DNA from 2 places in the Streptomyces subrutilus genome. Region 2 is predicted to be linked to the other one. Evidence: riboswitches for the same ligand, from Rfam matches in the RefSeq annotation. Region 2 holds a riboswitch; the other holds the start of a gene.
The links. A riboswitch is a leader RNA that binds a small molecule or an ion and turns the genes downstream of it on or off. The one in region 2 is predicted to bind S-adenosylmethionine.
Positions count from the first base shown of each region.

Region 1: another riboswitch for S-adenosylmethionine. It lies ahead of thrC (threonine synthase); the one in region 2 lies ahead of CP968_RS23895 (aminotransferase class V-fold PLP-dependent enzyme).

Region 1 covers NZ_CP023701.1:4,223,034-4,230,552, reverse strand. The annotation lists gene groL (chaperonin GroEL) at 1-484, opposite strand, end outside; gene CP968_RS18635 (cold-shock protein) at 830-1,036, opposite strand; gene CP968_RS18630 (MoaD/ThiS family protein) at 1,434-1,709, opposite strand; gene thrC (threonine synthase) at 1,746-3,044, opposite strand; SAM riboswitch class I at 3,038-3,194, opposite strand; gene CP968_RS18620 (glucosyl-3-phosphoglycerate synthase) at 3,379-4,356, shown strand; gene CP968_RS18615 (alpha,alpha-trehalose-phosphate synthase (UDP-forming)) at 4,403-5,854, shown strand; gene otsB (trehalose-phosphatase) at 5,892-6,743, opposite strand; gene CP968_RS18605 (DUF3263 domain-containing protein) at 6,815-7,051, opposite strand; gene CP968_RS18600 (ABC transporter substrate-binding protein) at 7,118-7,519, opposite strand, start outside.
Region 2 covers NZ_CP023701.1:5,395,097-5,402,615, forward strand. The annotation lists gene ctaE (aa3-type cytochrome oxidase subunit III) at 1-393, shown strand, start outside; gene qcrC (cytochrome bc1 complex diheme cytochrome c subunit) at 470-1,279, shown strand; gene qcrA (cytochrome bc1 complex Rieske iron-sulfur subunit) at 1,276-2,334, shown strand; gene qcrB (cytochrome bc1 complex cytochrome b subunit) at 2,331-3,962, shown strand; gene trpD (anthranilate phosphoribosyltransferase) at 4,150-5,214, shown strand; SAM riboswitch class IV at 5,305-5,421, shown strand; gene CP968_RS23895 (aminotransferase class V-fold PLP-dependent enzyme) at 5,649-7,073, shown strand; gene CP968_RS23900 (Lrp/AsnC family transcriptional regulator) at 7,135-7,416, opposite strand; gene CP968_RS23905 (rhomboid family intramembrane serine protease) at 7,413-7,519, opposite strand, start outside.

The sequences.
Region 1 (7,519 bases), 1.2 Mb from region 2:
CGGCGATGAGCTCGCCGATCTGGGTGTCGGCGGCGGAGATGGAGGCCGTCGAAGCGATCTGCTCCTTGGTCTCGACATCCTTCGCCTGCTCCAGCAGGGCGCCGGAGACGGCCTCGACGGCCTTCTCGATGCCGCGCTTGAGGGCCATCGGGTTCGCACCGGCGGCCACGTTGCGCAGGCCCTCGCGCACCAGCGCCTGGGCGAGCACGGTGGCGGTGGTCGTACCGTCGCCGGCGACGTCGTCCGTCTTCTTGGCGACTTCCTTGACCAGCTCGGCGCCGATCTTCTCGTACGGGTCCTCGAGCTCGATCTCCTTGGCGATGGAGACGCCGTCGTTGGTGATCGTGGGCGCGCCCCACTTCTTCTCAAGGACGACGTTGCGACCCTTGGGGCCAAGGGTGACCTTGACGGCGTCGGCGAGCTGGTTCATCCCACGCTCGAGACCGCGCCGGGCCTCCTCGTCGAACGCAATGATCTTGGCCATCTGAAGTGGTCCTCCCGGACAGGGGTGGATTGCTCCGGACCGCGCCCGCGCCCGCGACGGACGGCCTGCGTGCCCGGCGGTTCCTTCCCGCCGGACCCTGCGGGCCTCACCGACCCGGTCCTCGTTTTGGTAGCACTCTCACCGGGAGAGTGCTAACGCCAATGATTAGCACTCGACCCCTCCGAGTGCAAGCGGCTTCGGGCAACACCCGCCGAACGCCCGGGCGCCGCACGGCCCGATCGGCCACGACGCACGAGGGGCCCGCATCCCGTGTCCAGGATGTGGGCCCCTCGTGCGGTGGTGCCGGTGACGCCGCTGTCGCGTCGGAGATCGATCGCGCCAGGACTAGCCGAGGGCGAGCTTGACCATGTCCGCCTGCGGACCCTTCTGGCCCTGCGAGATCTCGAATTCGACCCGCTGACCCTCTTCAAGGGTGCGGTAACCGTCCATCTGGATGGCGCTGTAGTGGACGAACACATCCGCGCCACCGTCGACCGCGATGAAGCCGTAGCCCTTCTCCGCGTTGAACCACTTGACGGTGCCCTGAGCCATGCCTAACTCCCCTATTACTGGCCCTTGCGCAGGAACGCCCTTCGCGATCCCGGGTCAGAACTTGCGTCGGAACGCGTCGACCGAGGCTGAATGTATCCGCGCCGGTGCTGTCTGCAACAGGTCAATCCGACGAGAATTCTGGACACCCGGATACATTGAAAAAGAGTGAAAATTTGGCATCTTCTCGGGCAACCCGGGCCCGGCATATCTCGCCAAAGCCCCATACCGCACCCGCACATTGACCCGATGTCGACCCTCGCGCGACCCGTTCATATGCGGCGGGCAAGTCCAGCGGAGGGGACTTCCCCAACCTTACCGCGCCCAATCAAGCAGAATTGCCCCCTCCGCTTTTGGGCGGAGAGGGCAATCGCGTGCGTGCGCTGCGACCGTGCGGCGATCAGCCGCCCGCGACGGCCGGGATGATCGAGACGCCGGCGCCGTCGGGCGTCGCCGCCTGCAGCCCGCCCTCGAAGCGCACGTCGTCGTCGTTGACGTAGACGTTCACGAACCGGCGCAGCCTGCCCTCGTCGTCCAGGACGCGCGCGGCGATGCCGGGGTGGCTGTCCTCCAGCGACGCGATGACCTCGGCCAGGGTCGCGCCCTCGGCGGGGACCTCCGCCCGGCCGCCGGTGTAGGTGCGCAGGATGGTGGGGATGCGGACGTTGACGCTCACGGCGCTACCGCCTTTCCGGGTGTCGGTCGGGGAGGGTCAGGCCAGGCCGGCGGCGCGGAAGGCGTCCAGGCTGGGGCGGATGGTGGCGGTCTGCCCGCTGTCCGCGGCCACCGCCTCCAGGGTCTTGAGGCCGTCGCCGGTGTTCAGGACGACCGTGGTGAGCGTCGGGTCGAGCTGCCCGTTCTCGATCAGCTTCTTCGTCACGCCGACGGTCACGCCGCCCGCGGTCTCGGCGAAGATGCCCTCGGTCTGCGCCAGGAGCTTGATGGCCTCGACGACCTGCTCGTCGTCGACGTCCTCGACGAAGCCGCCGGTGCGCCGCGCGATGTCCAGGACGTACGGGCCGTCCGCCGGGTTGCCGATGGCCAGCGACTTGGCGATGGTGTTCGGCTTCTGCGGGCGGACCACCTCGTGCCCGGCCTTGAAGGCGGTCGACACCGGGGAGCAGCCCTCGGCCTGCGCGCCGAAGATCTTGTACGGCCGGTCCTCGACCAGGCCGAGCCTGATCAGCTCCTGCAGACCCTTGTCGATCTTCGTCAGCTGCGAGCCGGACGCGATCGGGATCACGATCTGGTCGGGCAGCTGCCAGCCGAGCTGCTCGCAGATCTCGTACGCCAGGGTCTTGGAGCCCTCGCCGTAGTACGGGCGCAGGTTGACGTTGACGAAGCCCCAGCCCTCGCCCAGCGGGTCGCCGATGAGCTCGGAGCAGAAGCGGTTGACGTCGTCGTAGTTGCCCTCGATGCCGACGAGGTCGCCGCCGTAGATCCCGGCCATGACGACCTTGCCCTGCTCCAGGTCGTGCGGGATGAACACGCAGGAGCGGAAGCCGGCCCGGGCGGCCGCGGCGCCGACGGCCCCGGCCAGGTTGCCGGTGGAGGAGCAGGACAGGGTGGTGAAGCCGAAGGCGCGGGCCGCCTCGACGGCGATGGCCACGACGCGGTCCTTGAAGGAGTGCGTCGGGTTGCCGGAGTCGTCCTTGACGTAGAGCTTGCCGGTGACGCCGAGCTCCTTGGCCAGGTTGGCCGCGTCGACCAGCTTGGTGAAGCCGGGGTTCAGGCTCGGCTTGGAGGCCACGTCGGCGGGGACGGGCAGCAGCGGCGCGTAGCGCCAGATGTTGTTCGGGCCGGCCTCGATCGCGGCGCGCAGCGCCTCGGGGTCGCCGGTGGGGAGGTCGTAGGCCACTTCCAGCGGTCCGAAGCACTCGACGCACGCGAAGACGGGTCCGAGCTCGAAGCGGGTACCGCACTCGCGACAGGAAAGGCCGGTGGCAGGTCCGAGATCGACAGAGGTGGGATCAGTCTGTGCAGCCATGATGGCGAGGCCCTTTCTCCTCATCTTCCCCATGGCGCACTTCGCCATGAGACGGAATTGGCACCTTCCCTAGTCGGGGACCTCGCGGAATGTGCGTGAAACGCATCGCGAGAACCGACTGGAGGGTTGCCGGGGCTTCAACGGGCCGTGTCCCTCTGCCCCTCTGGATGAGCGGTATGGCACCGGCCGCGCGCTCCATGGCACGTCCGGGCGTTTGTGCGCGGGGCCCCCGGCATGCGGTGGGCCTTCGCGTTGTTCAAGACTGTAACCGAAGGCCCGGGGGGTTGAGACAGCCGTCCGAAGCGCGAGATGGATCACATAACCGTCCAAACCACGGACGAAGCAGGGAGTGCCGAGAGTGCTGGAAGAGGTGGAGCGCTGGCTGGGCGACCGCTCCTGGGCCGCCGCCGACCGACCGCTCGACCAGCTGCTCGAACGGAAACGGGCGGCCGGGACCACGGTCAGCGTGGTGCTGCCCGCCCTCGACGAGGAGGCGACGGTCGGGGAGATCGTCGGGGTGATCCGGCGGGAGCTGATCGAGGAGCCGCCGCTGCCGCTGGTCGACGAGCTGCTCGTCGTCGACTCGGGTTCGAGTGATCGTACGGCGGAGGTGGCGGCGAAGGCCGGGGCGCGGGTCGTGCACCGCGACGAGATCCTGCCGCGCGTCCCGGCGCTGCCCGGCAAGGGCGAGGTGCTGTGGCGCTCGCTGCTCGCCACCAGCGGGGACGTGGTCTGCTTCGTCGACGCCGACCTGCGGGACTTCTCCTCCGCCTTCGTCTCCGGCATCGTCGGCCCGCTGCTGACCGACCCGGACGTGCAGTTCGTCAAGGCCATGTACGACCGCCCGCTGGGTCCGGAGTTCGACGGCCCGGACGCGGGCCGCCCGGCCGGCCAGGGCGGCCGGGTGACCGAGCTGGTGGCCCGGCCCCTGCTCAACCTGCACTGGCCGCAGCTGGCCGGTTTCGTGCAGCCGCTCGGCGGCGAGTACGCCGTGCGCCGCTCGCTGCTGGAGCGGCTGCCCTTCCCCGTCGGGTACGGCGTGGAGCTGGGCCTGCTCGTGGACGCGCTGCACACGGTCGGGCTGGACGCGCTGGCCCAGGTGGACGTGGGTGTACGGCGCCACCGCCACCAGGACGGCCAGGCACTGGGCCGGATGGCGGCGGCGATCTACCGGACGGCCCAGGTGCGGCTCTCGCGCGGGCACCTGGTGCGGCCGGAGCTCACCCAGTTCGAGCGCGGTCCGGACGGGTTCGTGCCGCGCACGTACCCGGTGGACACCGAGGAGCGGCCGCCGATGGCCGGGGTCGAGGAGTACGCCGTGCGCCGGGTGGCGTGAGCCGTCCACACGTTTGAGCGAGTGCGGGCGGGGCTAGGTTGGCGACATGGCTTCTCAGGTACTCGTCGCCGCCAACCGCGGCCCCCTCTCGTACGTGCTCGCCGACGACGGCGGCCTCACCGCCCGGCGCGGCGGCGGCGGTCTCGTCTCCGGCCTCTCCTCGGCGCTCGCGGAGCAGCCGGACGCGGTCTGGATCTGTGCGGCGCTGTCGGAGGCGGACCGGGAGGCGGTGCGCCGGGGCGTCTCGGAGCCGGGCGTCCGGATGCTGGACATCGATCCCGACGTGTACGACGACGCGTACAACGGCATCGCGAACTCGGTGCTCTGGTTCACCCACCACCACCTGTACGACGTCCCGCGCGAGCCGGTCTTCGACGCGCGGTTCCGGCGCCGGTGGGACTCGTACGTCGCCTACAACCTGGCCTTCGCCCGGGCCCTGGCCGAGGAGGCCGCCGAGGGCGCCCGCGTCCTCGTGCAGGACTACCACCTGGCGCTGGTGCCCGGACAGCTGCGCGAGCTGCGGCCGGACCTGCGGATCGGGCACTTCACGCACACGCCGTGGGCGGCCCCCGAGTTCCTGGACATGCTCCCGGACGACGTCCGCGGGCAGCTCGTGTGGGGGATGCTCGGGGCGGACCGGCTGGGCTTCCACACCTCGGCCTGGGCGGACAGCTTCCTGGCCGGCGCACGCCGGGACGACGGGCACGGCGTCGCCGAGCCGTGCTCCGCGGCGGGCGCGGACGGCGGGCGGTACGTGCGCAAGAGCCCGGCCGGCCCGGTGCGGCACACCCGGACCGACGTGGCGGTGTACCCGCTGGGCGTGGACGCGGACGAGCTGCGCGCGCTGGCGCACCGGCCGGAGGTCGACGACAGGCTGGCCGGGCTGCGGGCGGAGATCGGCGACCGCAGGGCGATCGTGCGGGTGGACCGCACGGAGCTGTCGAAGAACATCCTGCGCGGGCTGCTGGCCTACCGGGAGCTGCTCACCACCCGGCCGCAGTGGCGGGGCCGGGTGGTGCACCTGGCGTCCGCGTACCCCTCGCGGCAGGACCTGAAGGTCTACCGGGAGTACACGGCGGCGGTGGCCGAGCTGGCCGCGGAGATCAACGCGGAGTTCGGCACGGAGGACTGGGAGCCGGTGCTGGTGTCGGTGAAGGACGACTTCACGCGCTCGCTGGCGGCGTACCGGCTGGCGGACGTGGCGCTGGTGAACCCGGTGCGGGACGGGATGAACCTGGTGGCGAAGGAGATCCCGGTGGTCTCCGAGGCGGGCTGCGCGCTGGTGCTGTCCACCGGGGCGGGGGCGTACGAGGAGCTCGCGAAGGACGCGCTGACGGTGAACGCGTTCGACGTCACGCAGACGGCGCGGGCCCTGCACGAGGCCCTGTCGATGCCCGCGTCGGAGCGCGCGGAGCGCACGAAGCGGCTGGCGGCGGCCGCCACGGCCCTGCCCCCGGCCCGCTGGTTCCGCGCCCAGCTGGACGCCCTGCACCCCTGACGGGCCCCGTCCAGGCCCCGGTGGGGGCCGGGGGCGGTCAGGCCGGCCGGAGGGCCGCGGCCAGGGCGGCCAGGAGGGCGACGACCTCCGCGGGCCCGGCCAGGACGATGTCGGCACGCGCGGCGAGCTCCGGCACCTCGGCGGAGCCGCTGCACACCAGCAGCCCCGGCAGGCCGTCGGCCCGGCGCTTCTCCACGGCGGAGTAGGCCGCGAGGTCGCCGAGGTCGTCGCCCGCGTAGAGGACCGCCTCGGCGCCGGCCTCCTCCAGGAAGCCGGTCAGGGCGACGCCCTTGTCCATGCCCGGGGGCCGCAGCTCCAGGACCGCGCGGCCCGGTTCCACCATCAGCCCGTGCCGTGCGGCGAGCTCGGCCAGCGGTTCGCGCAGGGCCTCGAAGGCGGCCGCGGGGTCGGCGGCGCGTCGCGTGTGGACGGCGAGCGCCCGCCCCTTCTCCTCGATCCAGGTGCCGCGCCAGGCGCCGATCGACTCCAGGAACCCGGGCAGCTCGGCCCGCAGCGCGGCCACCCCGGGGTGCTCGGCGGGGGCGTGGACGCTTCCGGTGACGGCGTCCCAGCGCTCTGCGCCGTAGTGGCCGAGGACCACCAGGTGTTCGAGGCCCGGGACCCCGGCGAAGCCGCCGTAGCGGACGGCGACGCCCGCCGGGCGGCCGGTGACCACGGCGACCGAGGCGACCTCCGGGGCCAGTGCGGCGAGCGCGGGCACGGCTCCGGGGTGGGCCCTGGCCTGGTCGGGGTCCGGGACGATGTCGGCGAGGGTGCCGTCGAAGTCGAGGGCGACCACGGAGCGGCGGGGTGCGCGCAGCAGGGCGTCGAGCCCTTCGCGTCCCGCGGCGGTGACGGGTATCGGCAGGTCGTGCGGACGGGTCCCCATGGGAACGACCCTAACGGCCCCGCCGGGCGACGGCTACGGCGCGGTGCGGGTCCCGCGGGTGGCGGCGGACGTCAGCGGCGCGCGCGCTGGGCCTCGCGGATGCGCCGCAGGCGGTTGACCGTGCCCGGTGCGTGGGCCAGGGCGCGGGGGTCGTCCATGAGGGCGTTGAGCAGCTGGTAGTAGCGGACGGGGGTCATGCCCAGGCCCTCGCGCACCGCCCGCTCCTTGGCACCGGGCCCGGGCCAGGTGCGCGCCTCGTACGCGAGCACGGCGGCCTCGGTGGCCGTCAGCTGCCCCTCGTCCGTCATACGGCCAGGTTAACGCCGGCCGCCGACACGCGGCCGGCCGCCCGGGGGCCGGGCGGCCGCGCCCGGTCAGCGCGGTTCGGCGGCCCGGGCGCCCGTGGCGATCTCCTCCAGGACCTCGGCCGGCCGGCCGCCCGGCTGCACGCTCTTGCCGATCTTCTGCTTGACGTCCTCGCTCACGCCGGCCCAGGACTTCTTGCCCACCGGGTAGAGGCGCGAGTTCGGCAGCGCGAGCAGGAAGGTCTTGAGCTCCGGGGCGGAGCCGTTCGTGCCCGCCTCCATCGCCCGGTAGCCGCTGGTGGTGGCCGGCAGCAGGTCGTACTTGTTGGTGAAGGCGGTCACGTTCTTCGCGTCGAACAGGGTGTCGAGGAACGCGCCGGACTCCTTGCGGTGCCCGTTCTTGAAGGCCATCACCCAGTCGGCGACGCCCATGGCCGGGTGCTCGGTGCCGTCGGCGCTGGGCAGGGCGAC
Region 2 (7,519 bases):
ATCCTGGTGCTTTCCTCGCTCACCTGCCAGCTCGGCGTTTTCGCAGCCGAGCGCGGTGACGTGAAGAAGCTCCGGACGTGGTTCATCATCACGTTCGTCATGGGTGCGATCTTCATTGGCGGCCAGGTGTTCGAGTACACCGAGCTGGTCAAGCACGAGGGCATGAGCCTCTCGTCCGGTCCGTACGGCTCGGTGTTCTACCTGACCACCGGCTTCCACGGGCTGCACGTGACGGGCGGTCTCATCGCCTTCCTGCTGGTCCTCGGCCGGACGTACGCGGCCAAGAGGTTCACCCACGAACAGGCCACGTCGGCCATCGTCGTGTCCTACTACTGGCACTTCGTCGATGTCGTCTGGATCGGCCTCTTCGCCACGATCTACCTGATCAAGTAGCGAACACGTCGCCGGGCAGGCCCCGGCACTCCATCCAGAAACACCGACGCAGAAGATCCTGACACCGGGGTAATCCGTGAAAAAGCTCTCCGCACGACGACGCCATCCGCTGGCGGCGGTCGTCGTTCTACTCTTCGCGCTGGCGGCCACCGGGGGGCTGTACGCCGCCTTCGCCCCCGCGGGCAAGGCGCAGGCCGATGAAACCGCCCAGTCCCTCGCCATCGAGGAGGGCAAGAAGCTCTACGCCGTCGGCTGCGCAAGCTGCCACGGAACCGGCGGTCAGGGTTCCTCTGACGGCCCGAGCCTGGTGGGCGTCGGCTCCGCGGCCGTCGACTTCCAGGTGAGCACGGGCCGCATGCCCGCCCAGCAGCCCGGCGCCCAGGTGCCGAAGAAGCCGGCCATCTACACCCAGGCGCAGATCGACCAGCTGGCCGCGTACATCGCGTCCCTCGGCGCCGGCCCGATCACGCCGACGGCCAAGCAGTACGACCCGGCGGGCGCCGACATCGCCAACGGTGGTGTGCTCTTCCGCAACAACTGCGCGCAGTGCCACAACTTCACCGGCGAGGGCGGCGCACTGACGAACGGCAAGTACGCCCCGAACCTTGAGGACGTCTCGTCGAAGCACATCTACGAGGCCATGCTCACCGGCCCGCAGAACATGCCCTCCTTCCCGGACAGCACCATGCCGGAGAAGGAGAAGAAGGACATCATCGCGTACCTCCAGAACGTGAACGGCGAGAAGTCGACCAACCCTGGTGGCCTCAAGCTCGGCGGCCTCGGCCCCGTCTCCGAGGGTCTCTTCGGCTGGATCTTCGGTCTGGGTGCGCTGATCGCTGTCGCCGTCTGGGTCGCGGCCCACACCGCTAAGGCCAAGAAGTCATGAGTAGCCAAGACATTCCCGAAGAGAAGCACCTGCCGAGCGAGCAGGGCGACGCGCACCACGGTGCCGTGGCGGTCGCGGACGACCCGTTCGCCGACCCCGGCCTGCCGGTCCACCGGCCCCGCATCCAGGACATCGACGAGCGGGCGGCGAAGCGCTCCGAGCGCACCGTCGCGATGCTCTTCACGCTGTCGATGCTGGCCACGATCGGCTTCATCGCGTCCTACGTGATCTTCCCGGTCGACAAGATCGTCTACATCTTCCCCATCGGGAAGGTGAGCGCGCTCAACTTCGCGCTCGGCATGACCCTGGCCACGGCGCTCTTCTGCATCGGCGCGGGCGCGGTCCACTGGGCCCGCACCCTGATGTCCGACGTCGAGGTCGCCGCCGAGCGCCACGAGATCGCCGCCCCGCCGGAGGTCAAGGCGCAGGTCCTGCAGGACTTCGCCGACGGCGCGCGCGAGTCCGGCATCGGCCGCCGCCCGCTGATCCGCAACACGATGCTGGGCGCGCTGGCCATGCTGCCGCTCTCCGCCGTCGTGATCATGCGCGACCTCGGGCCGCTGCCCGAGGACAAGCTGCGCAAGACCCTGTGGGCCAAGGGCAAGCTGCTCATCAACGACAACACCAACGAGCCGCTGCGTCCCGAGGACGTCATCGTCGGTTCGCTGACCTTCGTCCGGCCGGAAGGCCTGGAAGAGGGCCAGCACGACTTCCAGACGCAGATCGCCAAGGCGGCCCTGATGATCGTCCGGCTCCAGCCGGCCGACATCAAGGACAAGCAGGAGCTGGAGTGGTCCCACGAGGGCATCGTGGCCTACTCGAAGATCTGCACCCACGTCGGCTGCCCGATCAGCCTGTACGAGCAGCAGACGCACCACGTGCTCTGCCCGTGCCACCAGTCCACCTTCGACCTCTCCGACGGCGCCCGTGTCATCTTCGGCCCGGCCGGTCACGCGCTTCCGCAGCTGCGGATCGGCGTGAATGACGAAGGCTTCCTCGAAGCGCTCGGCGACTTCGAAGAGCCCGTCGGTCCTGCATTCTGGGAGCGCGGATGAGCACTGCCACTGACACCAAGCCGGCGCGCAAAGCGCCCGCCGGCGAGCGCGTAGCCGACTGGGCGGACGGCCGCCTGGGCATCTACGGGTTGGCCAAGGCCAACATGCGCAAGATCTTCCCGGACCACTGGTCCTTCATGCTGGGCGAGATCTGCCTCTACAGCTTCATCATCATCATCCTCACGGGTGTGTACCTGACGCTGTTCTTCCACCCCAGCATGAACGAGGTGGAGTACCACGGCTCGTACGTCCCGATGCAGGGCGTCATGATGTCCGAGGCCTTCGCGTCGACGCTGAACATCAGCTTCGAGGTCCGCGGCGGCCTGCTGATCCGCCAGATCCACCACTGGGCCGCGCTGATCTTCGTCGCGGCGATGCTCGTGCACATGATGCGCGTCTTCTTCACCGGTGCGTTCCGCAAGCCCCGCGAGATCAACTGGGTCTTCGGCTTCCTGCTGCTGGTCCTCGGCATGTTCACCGGCTTCACCGGCTACTCGCTGCCGGACGACCTGCTCTCGGGCACCGGCGTCCGCTTCATGCAGGGCGCCATCCTGTCCGTCCCGGTCGTCGGCACGTACCTGTCGATGTTCCTGTTCGGCGGGGAGTTCCCGGGCGGCGACTTCGTCGCGCGGTTCTACTCGGTGCACATCCTGCTGCTGCCCGGCATCATGATGGGCCTGCTGGTAGCCCACCTGATCCTGGTCTTCTACCACAAGCACACCCAGTTCGCGGGCCCCGGCAAGACGAACAACAACGTCGTCGGCATGCCGCTGCTGCCCGTCTACATGGCGAAGGCCGGAGGCTTCTTCTTCCTGGTCTTCGGCGTGATCGCGGCCATCGCGGGCCTCGCGTCGATCAACCCGATCTGGGCGCTCGGCCCGTACCGCCCGGACCACGTGTCCACCGGTGCGCAGCCCGACTGGTACATGGGCTTCTCCGAGGGCCTGATCCGCGCCATGCCCGGCTGGGAGATCAACCTGTGGGGCCACACGCTGGTCCTGGGCGTCTTCGTCCCGCTGGTGATCTTCCCGCTGGTCCTGGCGGCGATCGCGGTCTACCCGTTCATCGAGTCCTGGGTCACCAAGGACAACCGCGAGCACCACATCCTGGACCGTCCGCGCAACGTCCCGACCCGTACGGCCTTCGGCGTCGCCTGGATCACCTGGTACGTGATCCTGCTGATCGCCGGTGGAAACGACATGTTCGCGCAGTACTTCCACCTGTCGATCAACTCGATCACCTGGTTCGCCCGGATCGGCTTCTTCGTCGGCCCGGTCATCGCCTTCGTGATCACGAAGCGCTTCTGCCTCGGCCTGCAGCGCCGGGACCGCGACAAGGTGCTGCACGGTCGCGAGACCGGCATCATCAAGCGCCTCCCGCACGGTGAGTTCGTCGAGATCCACGAGCCGCTCTCGCAGGGCCAGCTGCACAAGCTGACCTCGCACCAGCAGTACAAGCCGGCCGAGATCGGCCCCACGGTCGACGAGAACGGTGTCGAGCGCAAGGTGGGCGCCCTGGAGAAGCTGCGCGTCAAGCTCAGCAAGGGGTACTACGCCGAGGACAGCCAGATTCCGAAGCCCACGGTGGAGGAGTACAAGGAGATCCAGAGCGGCCACGGCCACCACTGACCTCCCGCGGTACCGCATGACCGTTTGAGGGGCTGATTCCGGTCAGTCCTGGTGTCGCCACGGCGAGAGCCCCGTCCAGTGTCCGGACGGGGCTCTTTGCCGTAACCGGGGCTGGATAGGCTTGCCCCCTTCCCCAATCGACGTGGGCGGCGGATACGGGAGCGGCCCACTAGCGCAGGAGCGGACCATGGACGTGGTGACCCCGGCAGGCGGCGACAGCGCGGCGGCCCGTGGCTGGCCGGGCGTGCTCGACGCACTGCTGACCGGCCAGGACCTGCGCGCCGACGACACGGCCTGGGCGATGGACCGCATCATGCGCGGCGAGGCCACGGACGCCCAGATCGCCGGCTTCGCGGTCGCCCTGCGGGCCAAGGGCGAGACCGTCGCCGAGATCAACGGCCTGGTGCGGACCATGTACGAACACGCCAACCTGATCGAGGTGCCCGGCCGGACCGTGGACATCGTCGGCACCGGCGGCGACGGGGCCAAAACGGTGAACATCTCCACGATGTCGGCCGTCGTGGTGGCCGGGACGGGCGCCAAGGTCGTCAAGCACGGCAACCGGGCCGCGTCCTCCGCGAGCGGCGCCTCGGACGTCCTGGAGAAGCTCGGCGTCAACCTGGACCTCACGCCGGCGCGGGTCGCCGAGGTCGCGGAGGAGGCCGGGATCACCTTCTGCTTCGCGGTCAGGTTCCATCCCGCGCTGCGGCACGTCGCGGCCGCCCGCAAGGAGCTGGGCATCCGCACCACCTTCAACTTCCTCGGCCCGCTCACCAACCCGGCGAAGGTGCGGGCCCAGGCCACCGGCGTGGCCGACGCCCGGATGGCCCCCATCGTCGCCGGGGTGCTCGCCGAGCGCGGCTCCTCCGCGCTGGTCTTCCGCGGCGACGACGGCCTCGACGAGCTGACCACGACCGCGACCTCGCGCGTCTGGTGGGTCCGGGACGGGAAGGTCGCCGAGCAGGCCTTCGACCCGCGCGACGTGGGGATCGGGCTGGTCGACGTGGCGGAACTGCGCGGCGCGGACGCCTCGTACAACGCGGACGTCGCCCGCCGCCTGCTGGCCGGCGAGCGCGGCCCGGTGCGCGACGCCGTCCTGCTGAACTCGGCCGCCGCCCTGGTGGCCCTGGACCCGGGCACGGGCACGCTGGAGGAGCAGCTCGCGGCCGGCATCGCCCGTGCGGCCCAGGCCGTCGACTCCGGCGCCGCCCTGGCGGCCCTGGAGCGGTGGGTGGCGGCCAGCAACGCCTGAACCGCGCCGGCCCCTTGCGCGCCACGACCCCGGTCCACCATGCGGACCGGGGTCTTGCGCGCGGCGGATCATGTGGCAGGATGCTTCCCAGGTCACGAGTGACAGCGTTTAGGCCCCGGCTTGCTGTCCGGCAACCCTCCTTCCGTGGCGGGGTGCCCCGGGTGATGACCAGGCCGTAGGCAGCGAGGTCTACGGCAAGCGCGGATCCCTCGACACCAGGGGTCCTGGTCTCTCGAGGAGCGTTTTTCGTGAGCAAGCGAATGCGATAGGGCGACTCCGCCCCTTCTTCCACCCTCGGAACAGGGTCACTTCCGTGTACCCCCGCGGCGCCCGTGCGCCTTCCGAGGACCCTCCCGTACCCCGGTCGGCCGCAGCGCCGCATCCCGTACGGGCGCACCGAAGCCATTCACCCCTGCCTGCCGGGAGACTCCGCCATGTCCGCATCCCTGAACGCCGCCACCGCCTCCGCCACCGCTCCGGCCGAGACCTCCGCCGTGCCCGCTCCCGTCGCCCCCGCCGCGGACCCCGCCTGTGCCGAGCCGCTGGCCGTCCTCGGCCGGGACGTCACCGTCCCGCTCGTCACCGGCGGCGAGGTCACCTACGCGGCCCTCGACTACGCGGCCAGCGCGCCCGCCCTCCAGCGGGTCTGGGACGACGTGGCCGCCTACGCCCCCTACTACGGCAGCGTGCACCGCGGCGCCGGCTACCTCTCGCAGCTCTCCACCGACCTGTTCGAGCAGAGCCGGGTCACGGTCGCCGAGTTCCTCGACTGCCGCCCCGCCGACCAGGTCGTCTTCACCCGGTCCACCACCGACTCGCTCAACCTGCTCGCCGCCGTCCTGCCGGCCGGCTGCCAGGTCTTCGTCTTCGAGACCGAGCACCACGCCTCCCTGCTGCCCTGGGTGGACGCCGAGGTCACCTACCTCAACGCCCCGCGCACCCCGGCCGAGGCCGTCGCCACGCTGGAGCGGGCGCTGGCCGACCGCCAGCCCCACGGCCCGGCCCTGGTCTGCGTCACCGGCGCCTCCAACGTCACCGGCGAGCTGTGGCCGGTCAAGGAGCTCGCCGCCGCCGCGCACGCCCACGGTGCGCGGATCGTGCTGGACGCCGCCCAGCTGGCCCCGCACCACCCCGTCTCGGTGCAGGAGCTCGACGTGGACTGGGTGGCCTTCTCCGGCCACAAGCTCTACGCCCCCTTCGGCTCGGGCGTCCTGGCCGGGCGGGCCGACTGGCTCCAGGAGGCCGAGCCGTACCTGGCGGGCGGGGGCGCCTCCCGCAAGGTGGCCCGGCGCGAGGACGGCGGCGTGGACGTGGAGTGGCACACCACCGCCGCCCGCCACGAGGCCGGCTCCCCGAACGTGATCGGCGTCTACTCCATCGCCTCCGCCTGCAAGGCCCTGACGGAGGCCGGGTTCGAGAGCCTGGTCGCCCGTGAGCACCACCTCATCGCCAAGGTCCGCGCGGGCCTGGCCGAGGTCCCGGCGGTCCGCGTGCTGTCCCTCTTCGGGGACGACGCGCCGCGCGTCGGCGTCATCTCGTTCGTGGTGGACGGCTGGAACAGCTCGCACTTCGCCGCCGCCCTCTCCGCCGAGTACGGGATCGGCGTCCGCGACGGGCTGTTCTGCGCCCACCCGCTGGTGCGCACCCTGCTCGGCAGCGAGCCGCAGGAGCCGGGTGAGTGCGGGGCGCCGGAGGCGGCGCCGGGCGAGCGCTCGCTGAACGCCATCCGGGTGAGCTTCGGCGCGGGCACCCCCGACGAGCACGTGGAGCGGTTCGTCCGCGCGGTGAAGGAGCTCGTCGCGGACGGCGCGCAGTGGCAGTACCGCACGGAGGCGGGCCGCTGCGTCCCGGCCGTCTGACGGTCCGGCCGTCTGACCGGTCCGGCCCGCCGGCGGGCCGGACCAGGCGCCGGCGGTGGGGTCAGGCGTCCAGGCCGATGGCGAAGGCCGCTTCCAGGTCGTGCTGGGAGTACGTGCGGAACGCGACGTGCGTGTCCGTGGCCTCGACGCCGGGGATCTTGCTGATGCGGCCCGGGATGATGTCCGCCAGGTTCTCGTGCCGGGCCACGCGGACCAGCGCGATGAGGTCGTACGTGCCGGTGACCGAGTAGACCTCGCTGACGCTGTCCAGCGCGGCGATGGACTCGGCGATCTCGGGGATGCGGTCCACGCTGGTCTTGATGAGCACGATCGCGGTGATCACGGCTGGCTGTCTCCCTCGGTGGCCGTCGCTGGTCGCCTCACTCTAGTCGCACCCCGGTAGCGCACCCACGCGTAGAGGAAGCCGAGCGAGAAGCCCACCAGGT